One region of the Paenibacillus sp. GYB006 genome, then DNA from elsewhere that is predicted to be linked to it. Evidence: predicted binding sites of a transcription regulator. Region 1 holds the regulator's gene; each other region holds the start of a gene.
The links. Region 1 encodes Rex, which represses fermentation and respiration genes when NADH is low (regulators of the CRP and FNR family bind a similar motif). Its sites were predicted from a motif close to TTGTGAAATATTTCACAA; they were not measured.

Region 1 (7,728 bases):
GTTACTTGCTGAGGAAGCGGGAGTAGATATGATTCTTGTAGGAGATTCACTTGGTAACGTTGTGCTTGGATATAACTCCACAATTCCTGTAACACTCGATGATATGGTTTACCACAGCCGCTCTGTTGCACGCGGAGCTGAGCATACATTTATTGTTGCCGATATGCCTTTTATGACGTATCACGGCAGCATTGACGAAAGCTTGCGCGGTGTTCGCAGATTAATGCAGGAAGGGCATGCCCATGCCGTAAAACTAGAGGGTGGAGCTGAGATTGCGGATACCGTTCGTACCATTGTTTCCGCAGGTGTTCCTGTTCTCGGACACATTGGACTCACGCCTCAGTCTGTGAATCAAATTGGTGGATTCCGGGTACAAGGAAAAGACGCACAAGATGCAAAACGATTGCTTGAAGACGCTAAGGCTCTAGAAAAAGCGGGTGCGTTTGCAGTAGTACTTGAGCTGGTAACCGAAGAAGTAGCGGAAGCAATCTCTCGTGAGCTTAGCATCCCAACCATTGGTATTGGTGCAGGTCGAGGGTGCGATGGGCAAGTTCTTGTGTTCCATGATATTGTTCAGTATGCTTCTCCTTATATTCCGAAACGATTTGTTAAAACGTACAGTGATGTAGGGTCCATTATTCGTGAGAGTATTGCAAACTATGTGAAAGAAGTAAAAGAGAAATCTTTCCCAGCACAGGAACATGTATTTACTGCAGAAGACGGTGTCGTTGAGTCGCTATACGGAAATCGTAAAGCAAAGGTGGATAATTAAGATGATTACCGTTCGTAGTATTCAGGAACTAAGATCTCAAATTGCAGGGATGAAAAAGCAGATTTCTAAACCGGAAGTAACGGTTGGATTTGTGCCTACAATGGGTTTCCTGCATGAAGGTCATGCCAGTTTGATGAAACAAGCAAGAAACAAAACCGATATTGTTGTGCTCAGTATTTTTGTGAATCCGATCCAGTTTGGTCCGAATGAGGATTTCGAAAGTTACCCGCGTGATGAGAAGAGAGATCTTGCGGTAGCTGAAAAAGAAGGAGTAGATATTGTATTTATTCCTTCGGTTGAAGAAATGTATCCAGAGCCTACAAAGACGACGATTCAAGTCGCTGGCCTGACAGAAGGCCTATGCGGTGCTTCTCGTCCAGGTCACTTTGACGGGGTAACTACGGTTGTCGCCAAACTTTTCAATATAGTTCAGCCTGATTTCGCATTTTTTGGTATGAAAGATGCACAACAAGTTGCAGTGCTGTCGCAAATGGTTGCGGATTTGAATATGCCTGTAACCATTGTTCCTTGCCCAATCATGAGAGAGGACGATGGGCTGGCTTTAAGCTCTCGTAACGTCTATTTAAGCAGTGAGGAGCGTTCGCAGGCACTCTGCTTGTCACGTTCACTTGCTCTTGCTGAGAAAGCAAGTAAAGAACGTGCTGATATTACCATTGGTGAGCTTCGCAGCCTGGTTATTGCAGAAATCGAAAAATCACCAATTGCGGTAATTGATTATGTGGAAATTTTGACGTTTCCCGGTTTACAACCACTAGGTGAGGAACACAAGCTTACCGATCTAGAAGATGTAATTGTGGCATTAGCCGTTAAATTCGGCAAAACTCGTCTGATCGATAATCATCGTTTACAGAAAGTGAAGGTGGTCTCGCATGTTTAGAACTTTAATGAAATCAAAAATACATCGTGCAACTGTAACAGAAGCAAATTTGAATTATGTAGGAAGTATTACCATTGATCGCGATCTAATGGAAGCAGCGGATATTTTTGAGAACGAGAAAGTACAGATTGTGAATAACAATAATGGAGCCAGACTAGAGACTTATGTCATCCCTGGACCACGCGGTTCTGGAACGATCTGTCTCAATGGCGCAGCAGCTCGTCTCGTTCAGCCGGGAGATACGGTTATTATTATCTCTTATGCGATGATGGATGCAGCGGAGATGGCAAGTCATAAGCCAACCGTCGTGTTTGTTAATGATGCGAATAAACCGGTTCAAACCGTTCAACAGGAAGTTCACGCCACGATCATGTAATCCATGGGAATAAGGAATGAAAACTGCCCATTACGCAGAAAATGTGATTAGGTTACTGCACTAATCCATTTTACCGAGGGTGGGATGCAAGCCATGTTTCAATATTTATTCGCCGAAATGAATGATGCGCTTGACGAGATTGAGAAGTATTATTCTGCTGCACCTGCCGTTAAGAAACAGGAATTGTTACGAAAGTGGAATTTGCTAAAACAGATGAGCGATGGAATTATGGATGAGTGGATGTCATTCGAAGAAAAGATGGCTCGGATACGGGAAAGCGGTTTGTTCCGCGGAACGGATCCCTTTACCATGATTCCGGAACTTAAGCTTCAATCTTTTGTCAAAGGACAGGGTTATTTTAAACTTCTTATGTACAAACACGCGGCTGAAGAATTTAACAAAGTCGTTGAATTGTACCCGGAAAGTTTAATGTCTCGTCTGTACTTAGCTGTGTCGTATCTTCATTTAGAAGAAACACATGTCGCTGCAAAGGAACTGAATCGAATTTTGCTGAACAGCGATCAGCCGAGATTAAAAGCGCTGGCATATAATGCACTTGGCTGTATCCATGCCAAACATACGGATCTCGAGAAAGCTCTTTCCTGTTTTGCACTTTCTCTAAAGCTTGATCCTAGTTTGCAAGAGCCGCTGTATAATCTGGAAGCATGCAGATCAAATAGCGGAAAACTCCATTATGGAACCCAGTTGCTTGCTCTCTCCTAGAGATGCATCAAAAGGCAGTGCATCAAAAAGGCGATGTCTCTTCATTTGGCATCGTCCTTTTTTTGTGCTCTAATGTTCAAAAGTCTTTTTTTTTGCTATGCTACTAAAGAGACTGGATGAAGGGAACGTTTAATTGTAATGAAATTTGCCGTGCTTGATTTTGAAACAACAGGTACCCAGTCTGATGGTGAAATTACCCAGGTTGGACTTACCATAATAGATCATGATTTAAGTATAAAAGAGACATACAGCTCTTATGTCAATCCCGGCGTTCCCATTCCACCTTTTATAACTGGACTTACTGGAATTTCGGACGACGATGTCAAAGATGCACCTCATCTTGAAGAAATGATGATGGAACTTGTTCCATTGCTAGATGACGTTGTACTCGTTGGGCATAATGTAGCTTTTGATTTTTACTTTTTGCAAAATGCGTTAGATCGATGCGGATACCTGCCGTTTACAGGCCGTATTTTGGATACGATGGACCTTTTAAAAGTTTGTTTTCCTTCGCTTTCCTCTTACCAGCTGGGTTATGTTTCAACTGAATTTGGATTTGAACATGACAGACCGCACCAAGCGGATAGCGATGCACTGGCAACCGCCCATGTATTTCTTAAAAGCATTGACGAACTGAGAGGCTTACCTTTGATTACACTGCAGCGTCTCTCGGACCTCTTTCCTGCAGAGGAAAGTGATTTCGGCTGGTTTTTGGATGGACTGCTGACAGAGAAGGAAAGCGAGCCGATTCAGGATCTGGATGGTCAGAAATACTACAGGCAACTTGCGCTGGCCATTGATGATTGGTCTACGATTGCTCCGCCACGGGACGAGCGTGCACCGAACCCTTTGGAAAATGAGTCGTTCAGCGAGTATATGGAGAAGGTTCAACAGAATTTGAAAGAAAAACTTCCCAACTATGAACAAAGGGAAGCGCAAAATATGATGTTTGACGAAGTCAATAAAGCTCTTTATGAGGACAAGCATTTATTGATTGAGGCGGGAACAGGAACAGGTAAATCACTCGGATATTTGTTGCCTTCTATTTACCAAAGTGTAAAGCAGGAGACTAAGGTTACGGTAAGTACACACACCATAAACCTGCAGGAACAATTGCGTGAACGTGATCTTCCTCTGTTAACAAAAGTCGTTCCTTTTCCTTTTAAAGCAGCGATCTTCAAAGGTCGTGGTCATTATCTTTGTCTGCGTAAGTTTGAACAGAAGCTGAATAATAAAGAATTTGCTACACCCAAAGAAGATGTTTTTACTGCTGCTCAGATGCTCGTCTGGCTCACGCAAACAGAAACCGGAGATGATGAAGAACTAAACTTAAGCCACCGGGGAACAGATTTCTGGGAAACCGTGCAAAGCGAATCTGAATCCTGTTTAGGACGGAGCTGTCCGTGGTTCAAAAAATGTTTCTATCATCGTGCGCGTCATGAAGCGGGGATTGCAGATGTTGTGATTACCAATCACTCGAAACTGTTTACAGATGTGAAAGCCAGCCATCAACTGCTTCCAAGTTATGATTATCTAGTGATTGATGAAGCTCATCATCTAGAAGACGTAGCTGGTAAACATCTGGGGATGCATATGAAATATTTCTCAGTGGTCCATACTCTAACGAGACTGTTTAAGGATAGTCGTAACGGTCAATTTCCTGCACTTCGTCAACAAATCAATCAGTCAGGACATGAGAAATACGTGGAATGGACTTCAGCTATTGACGAGTTGTTCCCATTTGCTCTGGAAGCGAAGGAAGAATGGGATACACTGAGTGATATGTTATTTAAGCTGTTACCAGAGAGAATGGATGCTGCGCCGGGAGACTCAGGACAGTTTTCACTAAGACTGAAGCCGCAGGCGAAGCCAAAAGCATGGGACAAAATCTCAAAACATGAAAATCAGTTTTATGTCACAGTAGGCGAAATGGTGCGCAAAGCAGATAAGCTGCTTGGAGAAGTGAGAGAAGAACTAGACGATTATGCATCAGATAGTCTGATTACGGATATCACAGGTCTTGTCAGAGACTTAGCAGAGCTTAGGGATAATTTGAGACTCTTTATGCGGCTTGACGATACAGGCACCGTATACTGGCTTGAAGCAAGCGGTCAGTTTAGAAGTAAGTCCCTTCAGCTATACGCAGTTCCTGTCGATGTAAGTTCACATTTGAAGGAACTGTTTTTTGATAAAAAACACAGTGTGATTCTGACCTCTGCTACGTTATCTGTAGACAAGTCATTTCAGTTTATGATCGATCAGCTGGGACTATCGGAAGCGCAGGAAAAGGGCAGGCTTATGACGTCCTTGCTGCCATCGCCATTCAATTATAGGGATCAGGCACTTCTTGTCATTCCACGCGATTTTCCAAGCGTAAAAGGAAGTGTAGGGGATGATCACTTTGTAAGTATGCTTGTGACTTCACTTGCAGAGACAGCGAAGGCTACCAAAGGCAGGATGTTAGTGTTGTTTACATCCTATCGAATGCTGAGACAAGTGCATGAACCACTAAAAGAAGCACTTGCAGCTAGTGACATCACGGTGCTTGGACAAGGAGTAGATACAGGCAGCCGGACAAAACTTACTCGTCGGTTCCAAGAGGCTAAGGCTTCTGTTTTGCTCGGAACAAGCAGCTTCTGGGAAGGTGTAGATATTCCAGGAGAAGCTTTAACTTGCCTTGCGATCGTGCGACTGCCTTTCCAGCCGCCTAGCCATCCGGTGGTGGAAGCGAAAAGCGAACTTTTGGAAAAAGAAAAGAAAAATCCTTTTATGAAACTTTCTGTTCCGCAGGCAGTGATCCGGTTCAAACAAGGTTTCGGACGGCTCGTTCGTACAGCACAGGACAGAGGTATCGTTATCGTTTACGATACAAGGGTTATTGAATCTTATTATGGAAAGTACTTTTTGTACTCCTTGCCAGGTCCAAAAATGGAACATATGGTTACGGAGAAGATGGTTCCAAGGATTAGTGAATGGCTGATGGAACATGAAACGAATAATGAAACAGACGGAACATAAGAAATTGTGTTTTGATGTAAGGGGGAGTTAACATTGAAGTCGGATAAAATTTCAGAGGCAGTCGTTCGTCGGCTGCCCGTATATCTGCGTTATCTGCAGGAGTTATACAAAAGAGAAGTTACAACGGTATCATCTCAAGAACTCGGGCTTAAACTGGATCTAAATCCAGCTCAAATCCGTAAAGATTTAGCTTATTTTGGCGATTTTGGACGGAAGGGAATCGGATATGACGTCGCTTATCTTATTGATAAAATCCGTCAAATTCTCAAAATTGATCAAGTCATCAATGTTGCCCTCGTCGGGGCAGGTAATCTCGGTCAAGCTTTATCTAACTATAACCGCTATGTAAAAGACAATATGAAGATTGTTGCCGTATTTGACTCCTATGATAAAAAAATTGGAACGATGATTAATACACTTACGGTACAGCCAATGGAAGAGTTACAGGATACAGTGAAAGAACGGAATATCCGGATTGGGATCATTACGGTGCCTGATTTTGAAGCTCAGCGTGTAGCGGATTGCATGGTTGAAGCAGGTATAGAGGCTATACTTAATTTTGCACCGATTATTATTAAAGCTCCGCCGCATATTCGGATTCATACGGCCGATTTCACAACAGATCTATTAAGCCTTGCTTATTATCTGGAAAGCGAAGAAGGAAAGGAAGAAACAGAAGATGAAAAGTCATAAATGGCTTATTAAGAATGGACAATTTGCAGTTAGTGATCCAGAATGGCGAATCGTTAAAGGTTATATGCTTGTGGAGAATGATAAGATTGTCTACATAGGCGAGAAACTCCCTGAGGGTGAAGAAGAAACGACCGTTTTTGACGGGAATAATCTACTCTTTATTCCTGGTCTAATCAATACGCACGGTCACGCTGCAATGTCTCTTCTGCGAGGTTATGGGGATGATCTTGCACTCCAAATTTGGCTTCAAGAAAAAATGTGGCCAATGGAAGAGAAGTTCACGGCAGACGATGTATACTGGGGAGCGTCCTTGTCGATCCTTGAGATGATTAAAGGGGGGACAACCGCTTTTCTTGACATGTATGATCAGATGAATCAAGTGGCTAAGGTAGTAGAGGAGTCGGGAATACGTGCAAGCCTGATGCGCGGTGTAATTGGATTCGGTTCAGATGAACTGCGAGCTTCTAAACTTGCGGAAGCGACTTCTTTTGCTAAGGAATGGAACGGACAAGCGAGTGGCAGAATTACCACGATGCTGTCTCCTCATGCACCGTACACATGTGGTCCTGAGTTTATTGAAAAATTTGTTCAGGCAGCACATGACTTGGACCTGCCGCTTCATACACACATGTCTGAGACAAAGGCAGAGGTAGAACAGAACGTGAAAGATTATGGGCTCCGTCCGGTTGCTCACTTAGAGAAATTGGGCTTCTTCTCACGTCCATCCCTCGTGGCGCATGCGGTTCATTTAACTGACGAAGAAATTGAAATTCTTGCTAAATATAATGTTGCTGTAGCTCACAATCCAGGAAGCAACTTGAAACTTGCCAGCGGTGTAGCTCGAGTTCCGGATCTATTAAAAGCTGGGGTTGTTGTATCGTTAGCAACGGATGGACCTGCAAGCAATAATAATCTGGACATGTTTGAAGAGATGCGTCTGGCTGCCCTTATCCATAAAGGAGTCTCTGGTGATCCAACGGCTGTTCCAGCGACAGAAGCTCTTCGCATGGGAACGGAATATGGAGCAAAATCGATCTATGTTGAAGACACGGGGACGCTTGCAGTAGGCAAGAAAGCAGATTTTATAGCGATTGATTTAGATCAGGCGCACTTTTTGCCGTATTCAGATTTGATCTCTCATGTTGTATACTCGGCAAGTGCTAAAGACGTAAAACATGTTTGGGTGGATGGCAAACAGTTGTTAAAAGATGGTGAAGCTCTTACTTTAGATGAAGAACGTATTAAGCG
Region 2 (7,728 bases), on a different contig from region 1:
CGTAAGGGAGTGGTTCAGACCGAACCGACGACTTGGATTCTTGATATAGGTCAGGGTATCGTTTGTATGCGGGAATATAACAGTATCATTTTTACTGCCCGGAAGTCTGTATCTGAGCATTACAGTTATCAGTTGCATTCTCCAGATGGAGATTCATTTCTCTATCTGAAAGAGATTGAAAGAACCATTCATTTGGTTCATTCAAAGGGGATGCGCAGTCCGATATCTGCTAATGAAGCACAGTTTGATTTGAGCAAACTTCATTGGCCGCTTACCGTAAGAGCACGATTGCCTGGAGATACCATGAAAGTAATGGGATTAAACGGAAGTAAAAAGGTGAAAGATATTTTTATCGATGCCAAAATTCCGCCGTCCCTGCGTTCTCGTATTCCCCTCGTGTGTGATGTTGAAGGAAACATCATCTGGATTCCGGGCGTAAGACGCTCCATTCATGCTCCCGTAACCGATCAATCTGCACAGGTCATTCAAATGTGGATCGAGTAGCTATTACGCGCAGGCGGTTGACAGTAATGGTGCAGATAAGACTTTCATAGTATAACTTTAGGGGGTTCACTAACGTTGCAGAACGATATTCAAGAAATTTTAATTAGTGAAGAAGAAATTCAAGGTAAAATCAAGGAATTAGGCGAAGTATTAAGCAAGGAATTCGCTGATCGTAATCCTTTAGTCATTTGTGTACTTAAAGGTGCGTTTATATTTATGGCTGATTTGGTTAAAAACATAACAGTGCCTCTTGAAATGGACTTTATGGCTGTATCAAGTTATGGTGCTTCTACCAAGTCTTCCGGTGTAGTCAAGATCATCAAGGATTTAGATCAGACCGTTGAGGGACGCGATGTTCTTATTGTAGAAGATATCATCGATAGCGGGCTTACACTCAGCCATCTAATTGAACTTTTGCAAAACAGAGGCGCTAAATCGACAACGGTGGTTACCTTGTTTGATAAGCCATCTGGCCGTTCTGTTGATCTTGAAGCAGATTATACGGGATTTGTCCTGCCGGATGCATTTGTAGTTGGCTACGGTTTGGATTATGCTGAACATTACCGGAACCTGCCTTATATCGGGATTCTGAAACCGGAGATTTACAGTAACTAAAATCCCGGCAGAAAAATGATAGAATCGCGTTTGCCCATTTGTTGAGAAGGGCAGAATGGCTATGGTAAAATAACTAAGGTGTCTCGAGAGGAGGTAGGGGATGAATCGGTTCATCCGGAATTCTGGTTTTTATCTAATTTTATTTTTAGTTGTAGTCGGCATCTACCAGGTTATTAATGGTGGAAGTGAAGCGGCTGATACCCCTAAATACAACGAGTTTCGTCAGGAATTATCTGCAAATAACGTAGAGAATTTGAGTATTCAGTTTGATGGATATGCCTACCAGGTAACGGGACAGTATGTAACCCCGCCTGCTGAAAAAGCCAAAAACTTTATTACGTACATTCCTGCTACGGATGCTGCAGTTCAAGAAATTGCGGATGCCAGTGAAGCGAACGGAATAGCAATGGAAGCGAAACCGATGAAGGGTGACAGTATTTGGCTGACACTACTAACGTCGTTTATACCTCTTATTTTGATGTTTGTCCTCTTCTTCTTCCTGTTTAATCAGGCGCAAGGCGGCGGCGGCAAAGTAATGAACTTTGGTAAGAGCCGTGCACGTTTATATAACGAAGAGAAGAAAAAGATTACTTTTGAAGATGTTGCAGGAGCTGACGAAGAGAAGCAAGAGCTTGTCGAAGTTGTTGAGTTCCTGAAAGATCCTCGTAAATTTGCAGCAGTAGGTGCTAGAATTCCAAAAGGGGTTCTACTAAATGGTCCTCCGGGAACAGGTAAAACACTCCTTGCACGAGCTGTCGCTGGGGAAGCGGGCGTACCGTTCTTCAGTATCTCGGGTTCTGACTTCGTCGAAATGTTTGTCGGTGTCGGTGCATCCCGTGTGCGTGACTTATTTGAAAATGCCAAGAAAAATGCTCCATGTATTATCTTTATTGATGAGATTGATGCTGTTGGTCGTCAGCGTGGTGCTGGACTCGGCGGTGGACATGATGAGCGTGAGCAGACGCTAAACCAATTGCTCGTAGAGATGGATGGATTCGGAGCAAACGAAGGTATTATTATCATTGCTGCAACGAACCGTCAAGATATTCTTGACCCTGCACTTCTTCGTCCAGGACGTTTTGACCGTCAAATCACAGTTGACCGTCCTGATGTAAGAGGCCGTGAAGCGGTTCTTAAAGTACATGCTCGTAACAAACCTCTTACAAAAGACGTGAAGATGGATGTAATCGCGAAGCGTACAACTGGATTTACAGGTGCAGATCTTGAGAACTTACTCAATGAAGCAGCCCTTCTTGCTGCGAGACGTAATCGTAAAGATATTTCCATGCGTGAGATGGATGAAGCGATTGACCGTGTAATTGTTGGTACGGAGAAGAAGAGCCGCGTAGTAAGCGACCGTGAAAAACGGATCGTTGCTTTCCATGAAGCTGGTCACACGATTGTAGGTTACTTCTTGGAGCATGCTGATATGGTTCACAAAGTTACGATCGTACCTCGTGGTCGTGCAGGCGGATATGTAATTATGATGCCAAAAGAAGACCGTATGCTCGCAACGAAACAAGAATTGCTTGATAAAGTAACAGGGTTACTAGGTGGTCGTGTATCTGAGGAACTGTTTATTGGTGAGATTGGTACAGGGGCCTATAGTGACTTCCAACAAGCTACAAGTATCGTTCGTAGCATGGTGATGGAATATGGTATGAGTGAAAAACTCGGACCATTGCAGTTTGGTAATTCCCAAGGTCAAGTCTTCTTGGGTCGTGACTTCGGACACGAGCCGAACTATAGTGATTCCATTGCATATGAGATCGATAAAGAAATGCACCGCATGGTTACAGAATGCTATGAGAAAGCAAAAGATTTGCTGACCAAGTATTCTAAAGAAGTTCACCTTATTGCGGAAACACTGCTCGAAAGAGAAACTCTTGATCTTGAAGATATCAAGCAGTTGATCGAAAACGGAGCAATTACCGAAAAAGAAGAAGGAAATACGGGAGGATCCTCTGAAGGCGGAGAACCTATTATCGACAATGTCGGTGATGTTAAAGTTCGCATTCAAGGAAAAGATAACAACGGCGGAACACCGGCGGAAGAAATTCCAAACCATGTTCCAAATCAGCCGGAGTCTGAATCTACACCTCCAAGTGATCCAGATAAGAATAAACCTACTTCATAAGGTTGCTATATACGAAAAACCGGAGAACAGCTTATGTTCTCCGGTTTTTTGCGTTATTACATTCGTTTAGCTCTGAATTGCGTCTATTTTGTGAATTGACAGGTCAGGGTGCGCCGTGTAAATTAGTTGTAAACAAAAGGAAGTTCTGTATCAGACTTTGTGAATCGATTAACAAGCGGGGTCATACACTGCAAAGTGAACGTAGTATTCGCTATTCCATAAAAGGAGAGGGTCAACAGTGGAGGTTCAGGCACTAGAACGTAAGGCCGAGATGAATCGTGAGTTGAAAGAGCGACTAAAAGTACTAAAGAAGGAACGGAATGCGATTATACTTGCTCATTATTATCAGCGAGATGAAATTCAGGAGGTAGCAGACTTTCGTGGAGACTCTTTTCTTCTAGCCCAGAAGGCAGCAGAAACTGATGCAGAAGTCATTGTTTTTTGTGGTGTCCATTTTATGGGGGAAAGCGCCAAAATTTTGGCTCCAAACAAAAAAGTAATTATTCCTGATGAACGTGCGGGCTGTCCCATGGCTGATATGGTCAACGTAGAAGGGCTTCGCAAATTAAAAGAGCAACATCCGAATGCGAAGGTCATTACATACATTAACTCATCTGCTGAAATTAAAGCTGAGACAGATATATGCTGCACTTCTGCTAACGCAGTAAAAGTGATTCAATCGCTTGATGCGGAAGAAATTATATGGGTTCCTGATAAAAATCTCGGACATTATGTTCAGCAGCATACCGATAAGAAGATGATTATATGGGAAGGGTACTGCAATACACATGACATGCTAACGATAAAAGATGTGGTCGAAATGCGTGCTAAATATCCCGATGCAGAATTCGTGGTTCATCCGGAATGCCGCCCAGAAGTGGTTGAGATGGGTGATTTTGTGGGCAGTACTACAGCAATTCTCGAGTATTGTAAAAAGTCGGACCGCAAACAATTCATTGTCGGTACAGAAGACGGTACAGGATATCAACTTCGAGTAGACAGTCCGGACAAAACCTTTCACTTTGCGACCAAATTTCTTGTTTGCCCGAATATGAAAGTGAATAACCTCAAGAAACTGGTAAAAGCGCTGGAGACAATGAAGCCGGAAATTTATGTACCTCCTGCTGTTGCCGATCGTGCACGTTTATCCCTAGAGCGCATGTTACAAGTAAAATAGGATGAAGGGGGAGGCTTTCAGATGAAGGTAAGCCCCCTTTTCTATATATGCATGATTACGTGAGCTACTTTATAGGAGACAGGTGAGGATGCCCCATGATTCCTTCTTACTTAATTGATTTGGATATAGCGGCTTTACCTCAAATGGAGACAGATCTGCTTGTTATCGGTACAGGTATAGCAGGATTGTTTACAGCAATCGAGGCAAGCAGGGATCGGCAGGTTCTTATGATTACGAAAAGAGCATTGCTAGAGAGTAATACCAGATATGCGCAAGGTGGAATTGCAGCGGTTACCGCAGAGGATGATTCACCTGCCTATCATATGCAGGATACGCTTACTGCGGGTGCGGGTTTGTGCCGAGAAGAGGCTGTGAAAGTGCTTGTTAGCGAGGGGCCAGAGAGAGTCAGAGAATTAATTAGTTTCGGGACCACTTTTGATATAGAGAATGGGGAACTCGCATTAACACAGGAAGGAGCTCACAGTCATCGCCGGATTCTACATGCGAATGGAGATGCAACAGGATACGAGATTGTAAGGGCATTAGCCAAGCAAGTTGCTTCTCATGCATCGATTAAGGTATGGGATGAACACTTTGTTATTGATCTTGTAACGGGGTCTGGTGAGTGCAGGGGTGCTATTGTACAGGATGCTGATGGTGAACGAATCTATGTAAAAGCAAACGCTGTTGTACTCTGTTCTGGAGGAGCAGGCCAGTTATATCGGTATACCACAAACCCGGAAGTGGCTACTGCAGATGGTATAGCTATGGCTTACCGGGCAGGGGCCGAAATACGAGACATGGAATTCATTCAATTTCATCCAACGTCTCTTTGTTATCCAGGGGCTCCTCGTTTTCTAATATCTGAGGCCGTACGCGGTGAAGGAGCAGTGCTTCGTAATATTCGAGGTGAACGGTTTATGCATAAGTACCATCCACAGCTCGAGCTCGCTCCGCGTGATATCGTGGCAAGAGCAATTGTTAGTGAGATGGAGATTACGAATGCAACCCAGGTATATCTTGATATCACCCATGAGACCCTTGACCGGATCAAGCTTCGTTTTCCGACAATCTATGAGACCTGTATGAACTATGGGCTGGATATGGCTTCGGATTGGATTCCTGTAGCACCTGCTGCTCACTATATGATGGGCGGAGTGAAAACAGATTTACAAGGAGAAAGCAGTATTCAGCGGCTTTTTGCCTGCGGAGAGGTGTCATCTACCGGTGTCCATGGAGCAAATCGGCTGGCCAGCAATTCTTTATCGGAAGCCATCGTTTTCGGGAAAAGAATTGTAGATCGCATACGCGAGCTCACTCCTCTAAAGAAATCCGTTCCTTTCGTTCCTTCCCTTAACAGAAAGGAAGTTTCCTTAGAAGTGAGTTCGATTCATGCTAGAAGACTTGCCCTGCAGAAAACAATGGTACGGGGAGTAGGGCTTCGACGCACGGAGCAAGGTTTATTACAGGCCAAGTCGGTACTCGAGAAGGAACTAGCTATATTTAATACCAGCCTTACTACACAAGAAGAATATGAGTTTGCCAATCTACTTACGTGCGCCATACTTGTCACCGAGGGGGCACTTCACCGCAAAGAGAGTCGAGGAGCTCATTATCGGGAGGATTATCCCGATTGTAACGATCTTTTGTGGCAGAAGCATACGGTGCAGCAGCGTGAACGTAAAATTGCGGAGGAAGTTAGCCATGCTACTTAATGGATATAATGAAGTATTAACCCAATCAATTAAAAGTTGGCTCGGAGAAGATGTTGGTTCCGGAGATGTCACAACTTTGGCTACCATTCCCGAAGGACATCAGTCCAAAGCTGTGATTCATGCAAAAGAAGGCGGGATTATTGCAGGACTCTCTATTGCAGAACTTGTTTTTCATATCGTTGATCCTTCACTTGAATTTCGTGCAGAATTGAAGGATGGAGATCTAGCAAAACAGGGCACGATACTCTGTGTAGTAGAGGGAAGTACGCATAGCCTACTAACAGGCGAGAGGCTGGCTTTAAATTTACTGCAGCGGCTCTCAGGTATTGCGACCAGAACCCGTACTTATGTAGATGTAATTGCAGATCTTCCGGTACGGTTAGTTGATACACGAAAGACAACACCAGGTCACAGGCAGCTTGAAAAATATGCAGTACGGGTCGGTGGAGGATATAATCACCGGTTTGGACTGTATGATGCAGTTATGATCAAAGATAATCACATCAAGGGTTCTGGAGGGATAACACAAGCTATTGAAAGAGCAAGAGCAGGGATCCCGCACACCATGACAATTGAAGTGGAGACAGAGAACCTATATCAAGTGAATGAGGCCATTGAGGCGGGAGCAGATATCATTATGCTTGATAATATGAATGAAGAGATGATGCGTGAGGCAGTTAGGCATATCCGAGAGGCAGCCCCGCATGTTAAAATAGAAGCTTCGGGTAATGTTTCACTTGCCAGCATTCGCAGCATAGCTGAGACAGGAGTAGATATTATCTCTGTAGGAAGACTGACTTACTCCTTTGACAGCCTAGATATCAGTCTTGATTTAAACGAAAAGAAAGGAGGATAATCCTCTTTGATCCTTGTAGTAGATGTAGGTAACAGTAATATTGTGCTTGGTATATACAAGCATCGTGAGCTTCTTCATCATTTTCGTATCAGCACCTCCAGACAGTCAACGGTAGATGAGTATGGTATTCTCATTCATAGCTTTTTTCAGATGTCGGGTATATCAACTTCAGAAATTGAAGGAATTATCATCTCTTCTGTTGTACCGCCGCTGGTGAATGTGCTGGAGGAAATGTGTATTAAATATGTGGGCAAGAAACCACTTATCGTCGGTCCTGGCATCAAAACAGGGTTGAATCTTCGTTATGAGAATCCTCGTGAGGTAGGTGCGGACCGGATCGTGAATGCGGTAGCGGCGATTGATCAATTTAACTGCCCTCTCGTAGTAGTTGATTTCGGTACGGCAACGACCTTTGATTGTATAGATGGAGAGGGTAACTACCTGGGCGGAGCCATTGTGCCGGGTATTGGGATTTCTACCGAGGCATTATATCAACGAGCTTCTAAATTGCCGCGTATTGAACTCGAGAAACCGAAGAAAGTAATCGGACGAAATACTATCCACGCCATGCAAGCAGGCATCATTTTTGGTTATGCAGGACAGGTTGATGGAATCGTGGAACGAATCAAGGAAGAGATGAAGGCTACACCAAAAGTGATTGCTACGGGCGGTTTGGCAGAACTTATTGCAAGTGAGACAAGAACCATCGAAGTGGTAAGTCCCA
Region 3 (7,728 bases), on a different contig from region 1:
ATATCTTTTTGAGATCCACCTGAATGACGTATTTACGTATGTTAGAGCGATTACTTATGTTTCTATTATTTCTTTAGTATGTTATTTTGGATTTCATGCGGCGAATAAATGAAGTCTCAATAACTTGACTACAGAATTTCCCGATTCCATCCATACTCTAATCTTGAAGCAGTTTCTACAGCTCGCTCTTCACCTAATAATTTGGAGACCACATGCAAAGAAGCATCCATTCCAGCCGTAACGCCTGCGGACATCACGATCTTGCCATTGTCTACATACCTAACATCTCTCAAGATTTCACAATCCTTAGGTGCCACTTGTACTAACAAGTCCATAGCCCGCTGATTCGTTGTTACTTTAAGTCCACTTAATAAATTCGCCTTTGCTAGCAATAGGGCACCTGTACATATGGATAATACAATTTCTGAATTTTCCGAGGTACGTCTAATCCACGATGTCAGTTCTAAATTGTTCATTTCAGTCCTAGCCCCTATACCTCCAGGAACAACTAGAATATCGGGCTTCGGACAATCACTAAAGTTATATTTAGGAGCAACGGTAAAAGAACTTATCGTATTTACTAACTCCGACTTCTCGCTGACTGTATACGTATAAAAGTCTTTTCCCCAATCGCTTGCGGTGGCAAATACATCAAATGCTCCGCAAAAATCTAAGCCATCGACATGTTCATACAGCAGTACGGCTACATTCCTTTTTCTTGTCACCAAGATCAGCTCCTAAATATATGAATTATCAAATCATGAACCAGGCTTGATCGCTCTCCAAATGAATTTATGTTCTCTAACGCCAATTCTTCCGTTAATGATATTTTCATTTAATTTCTTCTCAATGTATAACTCATAATTTCTCTCATCGTTTCTTCAGGAGTATGATTTTTCGTATAAATAATATATTTCGCTAACTTCTCATTGGAGTCATGCTCTACAAAATGTCGATTAAAATCAAGTTCAGAGCGTTCACATAGAATCTGTGCAGACTCTTCTCTATTTCTCGAAGGGATTAATAGAAAAACAAAAGGTTCGTTATGCAGCGCTCGATCTACTTTCTGAAATAAAGCTTCCTCTTCATAAACAGAATGCCCTGCACCAAAATCAATAATATGATCTGTATATTCTTCAAGAACCCGAACAACCAAGTGAGCTTCAAACGGCTTCCAATATTTATACTTCTCCCAAAAACCATACTTTTCTTGCAATTCTAAAGCATGATTGTGATCATAATTTAATTCTTCGTAATATTTGTATCTTATGTCATCAAGCGAACATCTCGGCATTCCTGTCTTTTGAGATAACAACTCAGCAACCGTTGATTTCCCCGCACAAATTGGTCCAATTAAAATAATATTCGCCATTCGTTTTTCTCCCATGCAAATTACTATTTTCCCTCTTAAAATATATATTCGTCCCTTAACAATCCGTAGCACACAATGTCTTCATACTCGCCCCACTTTTTAACATGCTGTCTTAATAATCCTTCATATTTCATACCAATCTTTTGCATAACTTTACCTGATGCAGGATTTCTCGCTAAATGACGAGCATAGATTCGGTTCAGTTTCATTTCTTCAAATGCATAATGCACGATCCCTTTTGCAGCTTCTGTACAATATCCATTACTCTTATACTTTCTTCCAATCCAATAGGCGAGTTCTCCATGATCAAAATTCTTATTGCATCCAATCGTTATCGCGCCAATCAAATAAGATTCCTCTTTATGTACAATAGCTAAAGTAAGTGATCTTTCTTCATTAAAATGTTCAGTATGTGTATCGATCCAAGCCTTTGCCATCCCATCCTCATAAGGATGCGGGATATATAGTGTCGTCTCAGCAATATACTTATCGCCTGCTAATTCTTGGACCTGCTCGGCATCCTCTTGACGAAATGGTCGCAAGGAAAGTCTTTTTAATGGAATCGTCGGTAATTCTTTCATAGAACATCCTCCTTCATACCTGAATGGAAAACACCACTTTGTTATTCCATAAATATACATATATTTACATCACGATTCTACCCTCTACAGTTAAAATATAAAATAAATGGATAAATGGTCTTTATGTCTACTTCCACTTTTTTCATTCACAAAAAATACATAATTCATGTGATTTTACTCACTCTATGTAATTTAAAAGTCTATATTATTAAATATATAAAGAAGTCAATTATTAACAAGCTACACGCAATTGGAAATGAAAATGCTCTCTTTTTTTAAATATTTATGTGAAAAAAGTCACATACTTAATTTACCTCGCTTACTATAAAAATAACTTTGCAGGATATCAGTGGAATCGATGAGGAGGAACTAACTATGACACAAAAACAAAAGCTTGTTGTTGTTGGTAACGGAATGGCTGGCATGAACACAATTGAACAGCTTCTTAAACTTACAGATCAATACAGCATTACAGTAATTGGTGCTGAGCCCCACCCTAACTATAATCGTATCATGCTTTCTTATGTATTAGAGGGAAGCAAGACGATTGATGATATTGTAATTAATGATCGTGCATGGTATGAATCGGCCGGGATTCACCTGGTTACAGGTAAACGCGGTACGAAAATTAATACAGAACAAAAAACAGTTCAAATGGATGATGGATCGGCAGTTGACTATGATCGCCTGATTATCGCGACAGGTTCGAATCCATTTATTCTCCCTATTCCGGGTTCTGATCTCGAAGGTGTCATTGGCTTCCGCGATATTGAAGACTGTGAGACGATGATTGCAGCAGCATCGAAGTATAAAAAAGCTGCTGTCATCGGCGGTGGATTGTTAGGCCTGGAAGCAGCGAAAGGACTTGTTCAGCTAGGCATGGATGTAACTGTTGTTCATCTGCCTGATTATCTCATGGAACGTCAACTTGATGTAACTGCAGCTAAAATGCTGGAAAAAGAACTGGAAAGCCAAGGTATTAAATTCGCATTAGGTAAACAGACCTCTGCTTTAAAAGGGGATACTCGCGTTACCGGCCTTACTTTTACAGATGGTACTGAGCTCGAAGCGGAGTTAGTCGTTATGTCTGTTGGTATTCGTCCAAATACGGAACTTGCAAACAATAGTGGAATCGAAGTAAATCGCGGTATTGTTGTTGATGATTACATGCAGACTTCTGTACCTGATGTATTCGCAGTTGGTGAATGTACGGAACACCGCGGCACATGCTACGGTCTCGTAGCACCATTATTTGAGCAAGGTGCGGTACTTGCGAAGTCCCTTGCGGGCGTGGAAACAAAGCCATACGAAGGATCGATCTGCTCCACGAAGCTTAAAATTTCGGGCGTTGATGTATTCTCAACCGGTACTTTTATGGAAGAAAAACAACATACAACCATTACAATGCATGACGGATGGAAAGGTACGTATAAAAAGATTGTAATGCAGGACAACGTAATCGTTGGTGCTGTACTATTTGGGGACATTGATGACTCTTCCCGACTTGAGCGGTTCGTTAAAAAAGGCGAACTTATGACGGAAGAATTGTATGCAGAATTAACAGGAACAGGCGGATGCTGCGGCGGTGGTGCCAAAGCGAACGTAGCAGCTGAACTAACTGATGAAGATATCGTCTGCGGCTGTAATGGTGTAACGAAAAAAATGATTGTCGATGCCGTTACTATTGACGGTCTAACTACTCTTGATCAAGTGAAAATGAAAACAGGCGCATCCCGCTCTTGCGGCGGATGTAAACCGCTGGTAGAACAAGTAATGCAGCTTGTCCTAGGAAATGGATTTGATGCAGAAGTTAAAGAAGGTATTTGCGGTTGCACAACGATGTCGAGAGATGAAATTGTTGAGGCAATTAAACAGCAAAATCTTCATACCGTGGCAGAAGTAACGAAAGCTCTGGAATGGAGTCAACCAGAAGGATGCTCGAAGTGCCGCCCTGCTCTGAACTACTATCTCGGTATGCTGTGGCCAACCACTTATCAAGATGAACCTGCTTCTCGCTTTGTTAATGAGCGTATGAACGCGAATATTCAGAAAGACGGAACTTATACCGTTGTTCCTCGGATGTATGGCGGTATGACAACACCACAGGATTTGAAAAAGATTGCCGATATATCGATTAAATATAATCTGCCTCTTGTGAAAATGACAGGCGGTCAACGGATCGGCATGATGGGTGTAAAAAAAGAAGATCTGCCTAAAGTGTGGGAAGAGCTGAATATGCCATCTGGTTATGCTTATGCGAAATCCCTGCGTACCGTTAAGACTTGTGTCGGCTCTGCTTATTGCCGTTTTGGTACACAGGATTCCCTCCATATCGGTGAACTGATTGAACGTAAATTTGAACGTATCGACTTCCCTGCCAAAGTTAAATTTGCAGTGAACGGTTGTCCACGTAACTGTGCAGAATCTTGTACAAAAGATATTGGTATCGTCGGTAATGACGGCGGCTGGGAAATTTATGTAGGCGGTAACGGCGGTATTAAAGCAAGACTTGCTGATCTGCTATGCAAAGTAAAAACAGATGAAGAACTAATCGAAATCAGTGCTGCTGTACTTCAGTTCTACAGAGAAACAGCTAAATATTTAGAGCGTACTTCGGATTGGGTAGAACGTGTGGGACTTGATCTCATTCAACGTAACACGGTAACAGACGTAGAACAACGGAAACAGCTTGCTGAGCGAATGGATATTGCACTAAGCCGTACGGAAGATCCATGGCAAAAAGTATTGAAAGATCAAAAACTGAAAGAAACCTTATTTGAAAAAGTAGTCGTTGCGAAATCTTAAGTATACAATGCATAAAGGAGTGTTCATAGATGTCTAATACGATCACCGAAAAGTCAGTTTATATCGGGACGACAGATGAATTTTTAGAACGTGTAGGAAGAACGGTTGTGATTGAGGACCTCAAACTCGCTATATTTAAAACTGCTGAACAGATCTATGCACTGGAAGATCGCAATCCTCATCCCAAAGGCGGGCCTTTGAACGAAGGGATTGTCTCTGGACCCTATGTGTATGACCCTTTGTATGATTGGAAAATTGATATGCGGGATGGATGCGTTCAAGCACCGGACGAAGGTCAAGTTCGCACGTTCCCCGTTTTTGTAGAAGAAAATAAAATATATGTTACAATAAGTTAAAATCTGGTGATATAAACACTATTAACTAATCGTTATTCGTAACCATTCATAAGGCAGGGGAAGACGATGTTCCAATCAACGATCGAACTGGTTAATCAGTCAGTAGAAGCGAAAAAGAAGCTTATGCAAACAAGTTTGTTACGTTACTTCATTGCTGCCATGCTTGCAGGGGCTTATATTGGAATTGGTATTATGCTTATTTTCACAGTAGGCGGTTCATTCAAAGCCGCAGGCTCTCCAGCCGTTCAGCTCGTCATGGGGATGTCTTTCGGCATTGCACTCACACTTGTCATCTTTGCAGGTTCTGAATTATTTACCGGTAACAATATGCTCTTCACAGTAAGCAGTTTATCGAAGCAAACCTCTTGGGCTTTTACATTTAAGAATTGGGCAATCGTCTTCTTCGGCAACTTGCTTGGCGCTGTCGTACTTTGCCTTCTGATCTATGGATCTGGTGTGTTCGGAAAAATCCCGCCAGATCACCTGCTCTTTACAGCCGCTGCAGGAAAAATGACCATGCCTATTGACCAATTGTTTTTCCGTGGCATTTTATGTAACTGGCTCGTATGTTTGGCTATATGGACATCGATGAGAACGAAAGAAGACACAGCTAAACTTATTCTCATCTGGTGGATGCTGTACGCATTTATTGCGGCAGGATTCGAGCATAGTGTAGCCAATATGTCACTCATGACCATTGCTCTTATGCTGCCTGGGCATCCAGAAACGATTACATTTGCAGGATGGCTGCATAATATAATTCCTGTTACTCTTGGGAATATCGTTGGCGGCTCCGTTTTTGTAGGTATGGCCTACTGGTTTATGAGTTCGGCAAAATCGAAAAAACAATAAAAAAGATAACCCCTTTGTGATTCACTTCGGCACGGTCCATCCGGCCTGAAGTGCAGCGCACAAAGGGGCTTTTTTTATAACAAAGATTCAGCAATAGATATGACCCAATCCCGGTCACTACCTTCCGTTCCTATCTCATATTGCAGCGCCTTACCACGTGAGTCCATTTCAATCCAGATCAATTGTTGTTTCTCATCATCTCCAATGTACACAGCCTCATTCCCTCGTATCTGTACATTTTCATATGTATAGTCCTCTAGATCGGATAATTGAATTCGGCTTTTTGTAGTTCCAAATATTCGGAACTCAAAATCCCGCCCCCCCTTGTTATAAGTGACACTTAAACCGACTAATGTATGATTTGGCCTCAGATCTCGCAACACTACGTGCTTGCCCGTTCTTCTGCTTTCCTCTTATCAAATCTATTTCTTGGTTCGGTGAACTACCCACCACTTACGCTACGCTTAGAAGTGGGGGCTTCTTGGGAAGTAGAACCTTTTGATAGCATTCTATATGAACCAAGCTAACAAGGTCGTTCCGACCTCTAAAATATAGACCATCTTACATAGCTAATTTGACCAAATTGAGAGAAGCGTTATAATCTCGGTCATGTTGTGTGTGACAAGAAGGACATGTCCATTCGCGCAAGTTGAGATTTTTCACGTCTGCATGTTTGTACCCACAACTTGAACATAATTGGCTGCTTGCATAGTTTTTGGGAGCGATGATGACATCTCGACCTTTCCACATTGCTTTGTACTCAATCATGGTTCTGAATTGCGACCAGGATACTTCACTAATGGCTTTCGCCAATTTGCGATTTTTTTGCATATTCTTCACTTTTAGGTCTTCCATCACAATGACTTGGTTTTCGTTCGTAATGACATGACTAATACAGTGAAGATAATGGGCACGTTGATTGGCGATTTTCTCATGAAGTCTCCCTACTTTCAATCGCATTTTTTGGCGATTGAAAGACCCTTTCTTTTTGCGAGAAAGGGAACGTTGCAAAAAAGCCAATCGTTTTTCCGCTTTACGAAACCATTTTGGATTTTCGTATCGTTGCCCGTTTGATAAGATGGCGAACTCTTTCAACCCCACATCAATGCCCACTTGTGTGTCCAGTTTCGGAAATAATTGCTCGTTTTCTTCCACCAAAACGGATACGAAATACTTATTTGTTGGGGTTTTCGAAACGGTAGCCGATTTAATAGTACCAAAAAATGGACGGTGTTGCTTGATTTTGATAAGTGATTTGAGTCTCGGTAATTTCAACTTCCCATTTTCAATTGAGATGGTACCTTTTTGGTTATTGGTTGTGTAGCTGTGATAGTTTTCTTTTTTACTTTTGAATTTTGGGAATCCGACGGATTTATCCCGAAAGAAATGAGCATATGCCTTGTTTAGATTCATTTGGGCGTTAGCTAAAGCTAAACTATCCACTTCTTTTAACCATTCAAATTCTTTCTTATATTGAGCGGGTGTGGGATATTTAATCGTTTTATCTTCTTTTTCATGCAATTCTTTATATGAAGATATTCTGTCCGCTAACATTTTGTTGTAGACAAAACGAACGCAACCGAATGTTTTCGCAAAGAATAGACGCTGTTCGCTGTTTGGATAGATACGATACTTATACGCTTTTAGCACGCCCTGCACCTCGCTTTTCTCCTTGATTTTCAATATATTTTTTGATGACATCCAGTGTTGCACCGCCCGTGGTCAGCAGACAAAAACTTCTCGACCAGAACATTTCTTTCCA
Region 4 (7,728 bases), on a different contig from region 1:
GCTTGTGACAGCTACCACAAATATGAAGAAGACATTGCTTTAATGAAGGAACTTGGTATTAAGACTTATCGTTTCTCTATAGCTTGGCCTCGTATTATCCCTGACGGGGACGGAGAAATTAATCAAAAGGGACTCGATTTTTATCATCGCTTTGTAGATAAATTGATTGAAAATGATATTGAACCTTTCTGTACTCTTTATCACTGGGATCTCCCGCAAGCTCTTCAAGATATCGGAGGTTGGGAGAACAGACGGACAATAGATGCCTTTGTAAAATACTCTGAAGTCATGTTCCGTGAATTCGGTGGTAAAATCAAATATTGGCTTACATTTAATGAACCGTGGTGCATTGCTTTTCTATCTAACTTCATTGGCGCTCATGCCCCTGGGAATAGAGATTTACAAGTTTCTTTAAATGTAGGACACGGAATTTTAGTTGCTCATGGTAAGTCCGTACAAAAATTCCGTGAGCTCGGTATAGACGGCAAGATTGGTATCGCGCCCAATATGGAGTGGGCAGTACCTTATAGCAAAAATGAGGCGGATCAGGCTGCAGCTGATCGACATATTGCTTGGTTTGCCGATTGGTTCCTAGATCCTGTATTTAAAGGGTCCTATCCACAGTTTATGCTGGACTGGTTTGAAGCGGCTGGAGCGAAGCCTGACATTCAGCCAGGGGATATGGAGACGATCTGTCAGCCAATCGATCATCTTGGTATCAACTATTACACGATGAGTGTGGATCGATATAATCCAGATGGTGGAATTCTGCAGATGGAGCCGCTTGATATGGGGCTTGTTCGTACCGATATAGGCTGGCCGGTTGAGTCACGCGGATTATATGAGGCGCTGCATCACTTGCAAAAATACGGCAATATAGATATCTACATTACCGAGAATGGTGCGTGCATTAATGATGGTGTGGAAAATGGAGAAGTGAAAGATTTTCGCCGAATTTCTTACTTGCAGCAGCATATAGTTCAAGTCCACCGTGCAATTAGTGACGGTATTAATCTAAAGGGGTATATGGCCTGGTCTCTCATGGACAATTTCGAATGGGCAGAAGGTTACCGGATGAGATTTGGTCTAGTGCATGTAGATTATCGTTCTTTGGTTCGCACCCCAAAAGAAAGCTTCTATTGGTACCAGAATGTAATTCGTAATAATTGGCTGGAAACGAAAGACGTGTTGAAATTGCAATCGTAGAATAACATTAATGATCGGGCCTGCGCTCCATTTAAGAGTGCAATATGTCACCATTCATAGCTTATAAGTTATAGAACCGCCGGAGATTCATTCTCTTAGGCGGTTTTTTTACTGTGGTCTTATAACACGAAAACCTTAAAAACACATTAAATGAAGTAAAGTCAACCACAAAAGTCATGATTAAAGTTGTAAAAATAAGGGTAAAGACCTTAAAGTGTAAAAATAATGAACAAAGTTTGACTAAAATTTGAACAAACAGTGAACAATTTAGTGAAAGTATGATATATTAAATGTAGTAAACAATTACAAATATTAGAAGGAGTTGAAAAATAATGATTTTTAATAAACCGGTACGTGTAAGCGACAACAAGGAGAATGATGCTCGTTTAACTCAGATGGTTTTTATGATGACGGTTATGGCTTGGGTAGCTCTCATCACTGGAGTTGTTATTTGTTTGTTTAACCTTCATGCTTTGACGAATAGTAATACAGGAATCATGGTGGGCATTGGATTCTTGGTAGGAAGCGTCTATATTTATTTTATTGGGAAAGCTATGGGTCTTCTTAATATTAGAAGAAATGAACGGGATACTGATTAAAGAAAATGAGTTCATCTGGGAAGAAGAGAAGAATTGATTCAAAAACATATTCTAAAGGTAAAAAACCTTAGTTAGTTGGCACCCACCGTGTCCAATGGCTAAGGTTTTTCGTGTTTAAAAATCAAGGGAGAAAATCATTTGTGAGAAAAGATTCACAAATGATATGATCAATTTCGACAAATTTGTTAACAAGACGTTTATGCCTGTTAATATCTGATATCTTTAGGTAGAAGATATTATAGTATCGTTTTGTAATAGCGCGTAAGGAGAGGGGATCAAGATGAACAAAAAACCTAGGTCGCTTTCCAAAATCATTATCGCTGTTGTCCTGTCACTTGTCACCATTGGTGTCATGGTATGGGCTATGTTTGCGGATGAAAGAGGAAGATACGTTGTTCTCGATCCGAAAGGACCGATCGGCGATGCACAAAGAGACTTAATCATTATTTCAACCATTTTGTGCGCGATCATTATTGTACCAACCTTAATACTCGTAGGTGTCATTGTATGGAAGTACCGTGATACACCAGACAACAAATCAAAATACACACCTAATTGGTCGCACAATACGACTGCCGAAGTGATCTGGTGGGGGATTCCAATCCTTATCATTATCATTCTTGGTGCGGTTACTGTGCGGTACACCTATGCCACTGAGCCTTCAAAACCACTGGCATCGGACAAAGAGCCTATTACGATTCAGGCAGTCTCACTAGACTGGAAATGGCTGTTTATGTATCCGGATGAGGATATAGCAAGTGTGAATACACTTACGATTCCGGAAGATACACCAATTCGCTTTGAACTTACCTCAGATGCACCGATGAACTCGTTCTGGATACCTGAACTTGGCGGACAGATGTATACGATGTCCGGTATGGCTATGGTACTTCATCTGCAAGCGGATGAGCCTGGTGTTTATAAAGGTTCAGGTGCTAACTTCTCCGGGGAATACTTCCAAGAGATGAGATTTGATGTGAATGCAGTATCGGATGAAGAGTATGAAGCTTGGGTGAAAGAAGTAAAAGTCCAATCCGAGCCTCTTACCGAAGAATCTTATGAAGACCTTGTATTGCCAAGTGTCGAAGATGAACAATATTTCTCTGCAGTTCCAGATGAAATGTTCCAGAATATCGTTACGAAATATGTAGTTGATAAGAATGAAAATGCTTCTGAAGAAGCTGCAAAAGAATAAATGAATAGCTCGAAAGGAGGCCCTCATCCATGCTAAGTGAGTTTTGGGAGTTCCTGACTACTGAATTCCTCGTTACGGGTGACCCCCTCATTCTAGGGGCACAAGTTTCGATTGGTCTTGCATCAATTGCAATCATAGTCGGGCTCACCTACTTTAAAAAGTGGAAATGGCTCTGGAAAAACTGGTTAACTACGGTTGACCATAAGAAAATCGGTATCATGTATATTTTGGCGGCGATCTTAATGATGTTCCGCGGCGGGGTTGACGCCCTGATGATGAGATTCCAATTGGCCTTGCCGAATATGGAATTCCTTCATGCGGACCACTATAATGCCGTATTTACAACGCACGGTACAATCATGATCCTGTTTATGGCCATGCCATTTATGTTCGGATTATTTAATATCGTTACACCGCTGCAAATTGGAGCGCGTGACGTTGCATTCCCTTATTTGAATGCACTGAGTTTTTGGTTATTCTTCTTAGGAGCTATGCTCTTTAACGTTTCATTTGTTATCGGGGGTTCACCAGCTGCAGGTTGGCTGAGTTATCCGCCTCTATCAGGACTACAGTTTAGTCCGGGGGTAGGACAGAACTTCTATATATGGGGTATCCAGATATCAGGTATCGGTTCCCTCGCAACGGGGATTAACTTCTTAGTAACCATTATCAAAATGCGTGCACCAGGTATGACTTGGATGAAAATGCCGATGTTCACTTGGTCCGTTTTTGCAACAAACATTATTATCTTGTTTGCATTCCCGATTTTGACGGTAACCTTGTTCCTTCTGTTTATGGACCGTTTTGCAGGAACTCACTTCTTCACATTGGATCTCGGGGGTAACCCGATGATGTATATCAACTTGATCTGGATGTGGGGTCACCCTGAAGTTTATATCGTAGTCTTACCGGCATTCGGTATCTTCTCCGAGGTTGTTGCTACGTTCTCGAGAAAGAAATTGTTTGGATATAAATCGATGGTATTCGCAATGCTGATTATCAGCGTATTGTCCTTCTTTACTTGGGTCCATCACTTCTTTACCATGGGCTCGGGCGCCGATGTCAACGCGTTCTTTGCGATAACGACAATGCTTATAGCTATCCCTACCGGGGTTAAAGTCTTTAACTGGCTGTTTACGATGTATCGCGGACGGATTCGCTTTACACTTCCAATGATGTGGACGATTGCCTTCTTCCCATGCTTTATTATCGGGGGTATGACAGGGGTAATGCTGTCGGTAGCGCCAGCAGACTTCCAGTTCCACAACAGTTACTTCCTGATCGCTCACTTCCACCAAGTACTTATCGGTGGCGTTGTGTTCGGTTACTTTGCAGGGATGTACTACTGGTGGCCTAAACTGTTCGGCTTTACATTACCGGATCGCTGGGGACACTGGGCATTCTGGACTTGGAACATTGGTTTCTACCTTACATTTATGCCGCAATATGCGCTGGGTCTGATGGGTATGACTCGTCGTCTAAGCACATATGGTTGGGATACAGGATGGATGCCGCTCAACCTCGTTTCTTCCGTCGGGGCATTCTTGATGGGTGCAGGTTTCTTGTTCCAGCTTCTGCAAATTGCAGATGGTATTCGTAAGCATAAAGAAAATAAAGTGGGAGCGGATCCTTGGGATGCACGTACCCTGGAATGGTCTATTCCGTCTCCTGTACCTGAATATAACTTTGCTATCGTACCTAAGGTTGACTCTGTTGACCAATTCTGGGAAGACAAACAGCGTAGAGCTAACCAACAGGCTGAAACACCGCCAGCATATGAACCGATTCATATGCCTAAAAACACAGGAATTCCGATTGTTATGGCAGTATTCTTCTTTATTGCTGGTTTCGGATTTGTGTGGGGCTGGTCTTGGATGTACATTCCGGGTCTCATCGGTGTAGCGGCATGTTTAGTTGCCCGCTCATTCCAGTACGATACGGATTATTACATTCCGGCTGAAGAAGTAAATCGTACCGAAACAGCCTTGAGGGGGTCGGTATAATGGCACATACAGTAACAAATCAACATTCAAATGCACATGATCACGATCATGGACATCATGATCCACAAGAACTGAAAATGCTCGGCTTCTGGTTGTTCTTGATTTCTGACCTTATCCTGTTTGCCGTATTCTTCGCGACATTTATCGTGCTGCGTGACAATACAGCAGGCGGACCAACGGGTGCTGAACTGTTTAAGATGCCAGGTGTTATTGCAGAAACATTTATCCTATTAACAAGTAGTTTTACAAGTGGTCTAGCAGTACTCGCGATGAACCGCGGTGATAAGAAAGGGTTGATATCCTGGCTTATCGTAACTGGGGTACTCGGTCTTGCGTTCTTAGGACTTGAGATTTTCGAGTTTGTTGAAATGGTTCATGAAGGTGCTACGATTACAACAAGTGCTTTCACTGGTGCATTCTTTACCCTGGTAGGAACACACGGGGCTCACGTTACCTTTGGTCTCGTATGGATGTTCGGACTCTTACTTCAACTCAAGAAACGCGGCATTACGTCTGTAACTCGCGGTAAAGTAATGGCACTTAGCCTGTTCTGGCACTTTTTGGACGTGGTATGGATCTTCTTGCTTACCGTCGTCTACTTGATGGGGGTGATGTAAGATGGCAGAGCAACATAACCATACACATGATTCTCATGAGAACCACGGGTCATTCAAATCTTACCTCATTGGATATTTGATTTCGATCGTGCTCACGATCATCCCGCTTGTGGTAGTTTTGAACGATATGTTCGATAAAACAGTAAACATGATCATTATTCTGATTATGGCAATATTGCAGTTTATTGTTCAGCTCTTCTTCTTTATGCATGTTCGTGAAGGAGAACCGGGTAAACCAAAATGGAATGTCATGGCTCTGATTCTTGGACTTTTGTTGGTACTTACAATTGTTGTAGGTTCCATCTGGATCATGATGAACAACGCGGTTGCTCATTAATCAAAATGATTAACCTAAACACCTTGTCTGCTCTTTACCGAGCGGGCAAGGTGTTTTTTTGCTTGGCGAAATGAAATCTGCTTACTAGCTGAATGGAAAGGAGGCAGGTTACACAAACTGTAGTATAAATTCAGGATGACCTTTGCTTTACGAAGATAGTCTTGTTATGATTACAGATGAACTTTTACAGATGTTAACTAACACATCTAGGATTGATATAAGAAGGGACGATTCCAATCATGACACAAACCGCGATTGCTCCATTAATTGACCATACATTACTTAAGGCTGATGCCCGCCGTGAAGATATTATTAAACTTGCAGAAGAGGCAAAAACATATGGATTTGCTTCTGTATGTGTGAATCCAGGATTTGTATCGACTGCTTATGAAGTGTTGAAAGATACACCGCAGGTAAAAGTATGTACAGTAATTGGGTTTCCCCTTGGAGCGACTACGTCAGAGGTCAAAGCCTATGAGACCAAGGATGCAATTGCTAACGGAGCTACCGAAGTAGACATGGTAATTAACATTAGCGCACTAAAAGACGGCAATGATGACTATGTTGCTGCCGATATCAAAGCTGTCGTTGACGCTGCTAAAGGAAAGGCTCTTACGAAAGTAATTATTGAGACTTGTCTGTTAACGGAGGAAGAGAAAGTACGTGCGTGCAAACTTGCAGTGCAGGCAGGAGCAGACTTTGTTAAAACATCAACCGGGTTCTCTACGGGCGGAGCAACCAAAGAAGACATTGCTCTTATGCGTAAGACAGTCGGTCCTAATGTTGGCGTAAAGGCATCCGGAGGAGTCCGGAGCGCTGAAGATGCACTAGTAATGATCGAAGCAGGAGCTTCCCGAATTGGGACAAGCGGCGGCGTAGCTATTGCAAAAGGTGAACGTTCTAACAGCAACTACTAAAACCTCAAATTTAAAAATAAGGAAGAAAACGACTCCTCATGGAGTCGTTTTTTTTGTCTTCATTTTCAAAGTTGAGCAATTATTTCATCTTTATTCAAAAAAGGTGTACACAAATGAAATGAAATGAACTAATATAAACCTATATGAACCTAAATAAATTACTCACTATGGAAAGGGTTGAAGAAAAAATGCAAAACCGTTATGCGTCTCATCCCAATGAAGTGAAGAAATTTGATACAAAACGTTTACGTGAGGAATTCCTAATCGAAGACTTGTTTACGAAGGACGAACTTGTCACCGTGTACTCGCATGTAGATCGTTATATTGTAGGTTCTGCGGTTCCTGTATCCGAGGATATTAAACTTGAGGTTCCCCTGAAGGATATCGGTACGGACTTCTTCCTTGCTCGCCGTGAAGTTGGAATAATTAACATTGGTGGACATGGGACCGTGACAGCGGATGGTGTGAGATACGAGGTAGGAGCAAAAGAATGCTTATATATCGGTTTAGGTGTAAAAGAAGTGATTTTCCATGCCGGAGCGGAAGAAGCGCCGCAGTTTTATTTTGTATCTACACCAGCACATCATGCTTATCCTACGGTAAAAGCTACACAAGAAGATGCCACACCAAGTCACCTTGGCAGCATTGAATCCTCCAATGAGAGAACAATTTACAAATACATTCATGAAGGCGGTATCAAAAGCTGTCAGTTAGTACTTGGGATTACAGAACTTGCCCCAGGAAACATGTGGAATACCATGCCTGCTCATACTCATAATCGTCGCTCTGAAGTTTACTTATATTTTAATCTTCCAGAGCAAGGGGCTGTTTTCCACATGATGGGGGAGTCGGAT

Region 2: the regulator Rex is predicted to act here: its motif matches at 3,414-3,431, upstream of nadA (quinolinate synthase NadA).
Region 3: the regulator Rex is predicted to act here: its motif matches at 2,239-2,256, upstream of nirB (nitrite reductase large subunit NirB).
Region 4: the regulator Rex is predicted to act here: its motif matches at 1,946-1,963, upstream of qoxA (cytochrome aa3 quinol oxidase subunit II).

The regions. Positions count from the first base shown of each region.
Region 1 covers NZ_JARBDA010000002.1:11,987-19,714, forward strand. The annotation lists gene panB (3-methyl-2-oxobutanoate hydroxymethyltransferase) at 1-772, shown strand, start outside; gene panC (pantoate--beta-alanine ligase) at 774-1,670, shown strand; gene panD (aspartate 1-decarboxylase) at 1,663-2,046, shown strand; gene PV403_RS05540 (tetratricopeptide repeat protein) at 2,140-2,769, shown strand; gene dinG (ATP-dependent DNA helicase DinG) at 2,908-5,787, shown strand; gene PV403_RS05550 (redox-sensing transcriptional repressor Rex) at 5,821-6,480, shown strand; gene PV403_RS05555 (amidohydrolase) at 6,467-7,728, shown strand, end outside.
Region 2 covers NZ_JARBDA010000015.1:41,942-49,669, forward strand. The annotation lists gene tilS (tRNA lysidine(34) synthetase TilS) at 1-504, shown strand, start outside; gene hpt (hypoxanthine phosphoribosyltransferase) at 580-1,119, shown strand; gene ftsH (ATP-dependent zinc metalloprotease FtsH) at 1,220-3,256, shown strand; gene nadA (quinolinate synthase NadA) at 3,495-4,433, shown strand; gene nadB (L-aspartate oxidase) at 4,529-6,148, shown strand; gene nadC (carboxylating nicotinate-nucleotide diphosphorylase) at 6,138-7,004, shown strand; gene PV403_RS21055 (type III pantothenate kinase) at 7,011-7,728, shown strand, end outside.
Region 3 covers NZ_JARBDA010000001.1:333,362-341,089, reverse strand. The annotation lists gene PV403_RS01645 (hypothetical protein) at 1-112, shown strand, start outside; gene PV403_RS01640 (DJ-1/PfpI family protein) at 129-725, opposite strand; gene PV403_RS01635 (shikimate kinase) at 836-1,372, opposite strand; gene PV403_RS01630 (GNAT family N-acetyltransferase) at 1,408-1,953, opposite strand; gene nirB (nitrite reductase large subunit NirB) at 2,329-4,758, shown strand; gene nirD (nitrite reductase small subunit NirD) at 4,788-5,114, shown strand; gene PV403_RS01615 (formate/nitrite transporter family protein) at 5,181-5,966, shown strand; gene PV403_RS01610 (hypothetical protein) at 6,041-6,349, opposite strand; gene tnpB (IS200/IS605 family element RNA-guided endonuclease TnpB) at 6,528-7,616, opposite strand; gene tnpA (IS200/IS605 family transposase) at 7,600-7,728, opposite strand, start outside.
Region 4 covers NZ_JARBDA010000011.1:50,771-58,498, forward strand. The annotation lists gene PV403_RS19390 (GH1 family beta-glucosidase) at 1-1,206, shown strand, start outside; gene PV403_RS19395 (hypothetical protein) at 1,539-1,805, shown strand; gene qoxA (cytochrome aa3 quinol oxidase subunit II) at 2,086-3,000, shown strand; gene PV403_RS19405 (cbb3-type cytochrome c oxidase subunit I) at 3,030-5,003, shown strand; gene cyoC (cytochrome o ubiquinol oxidase subunit III) at 5,003-5,620, shown strand; gene cyoD (cytochrome o ubiquinol oxidase subunit IV) at 5,622-5,957, shown strand; gene deoC (deoxyribose-phosphate aldolase) at 6,197-6,874, shown strand; gene kduI (5-dehydro-4-deoxy-D-glucuronate isomerase) at 7,063-7,728, shown strand, end outside.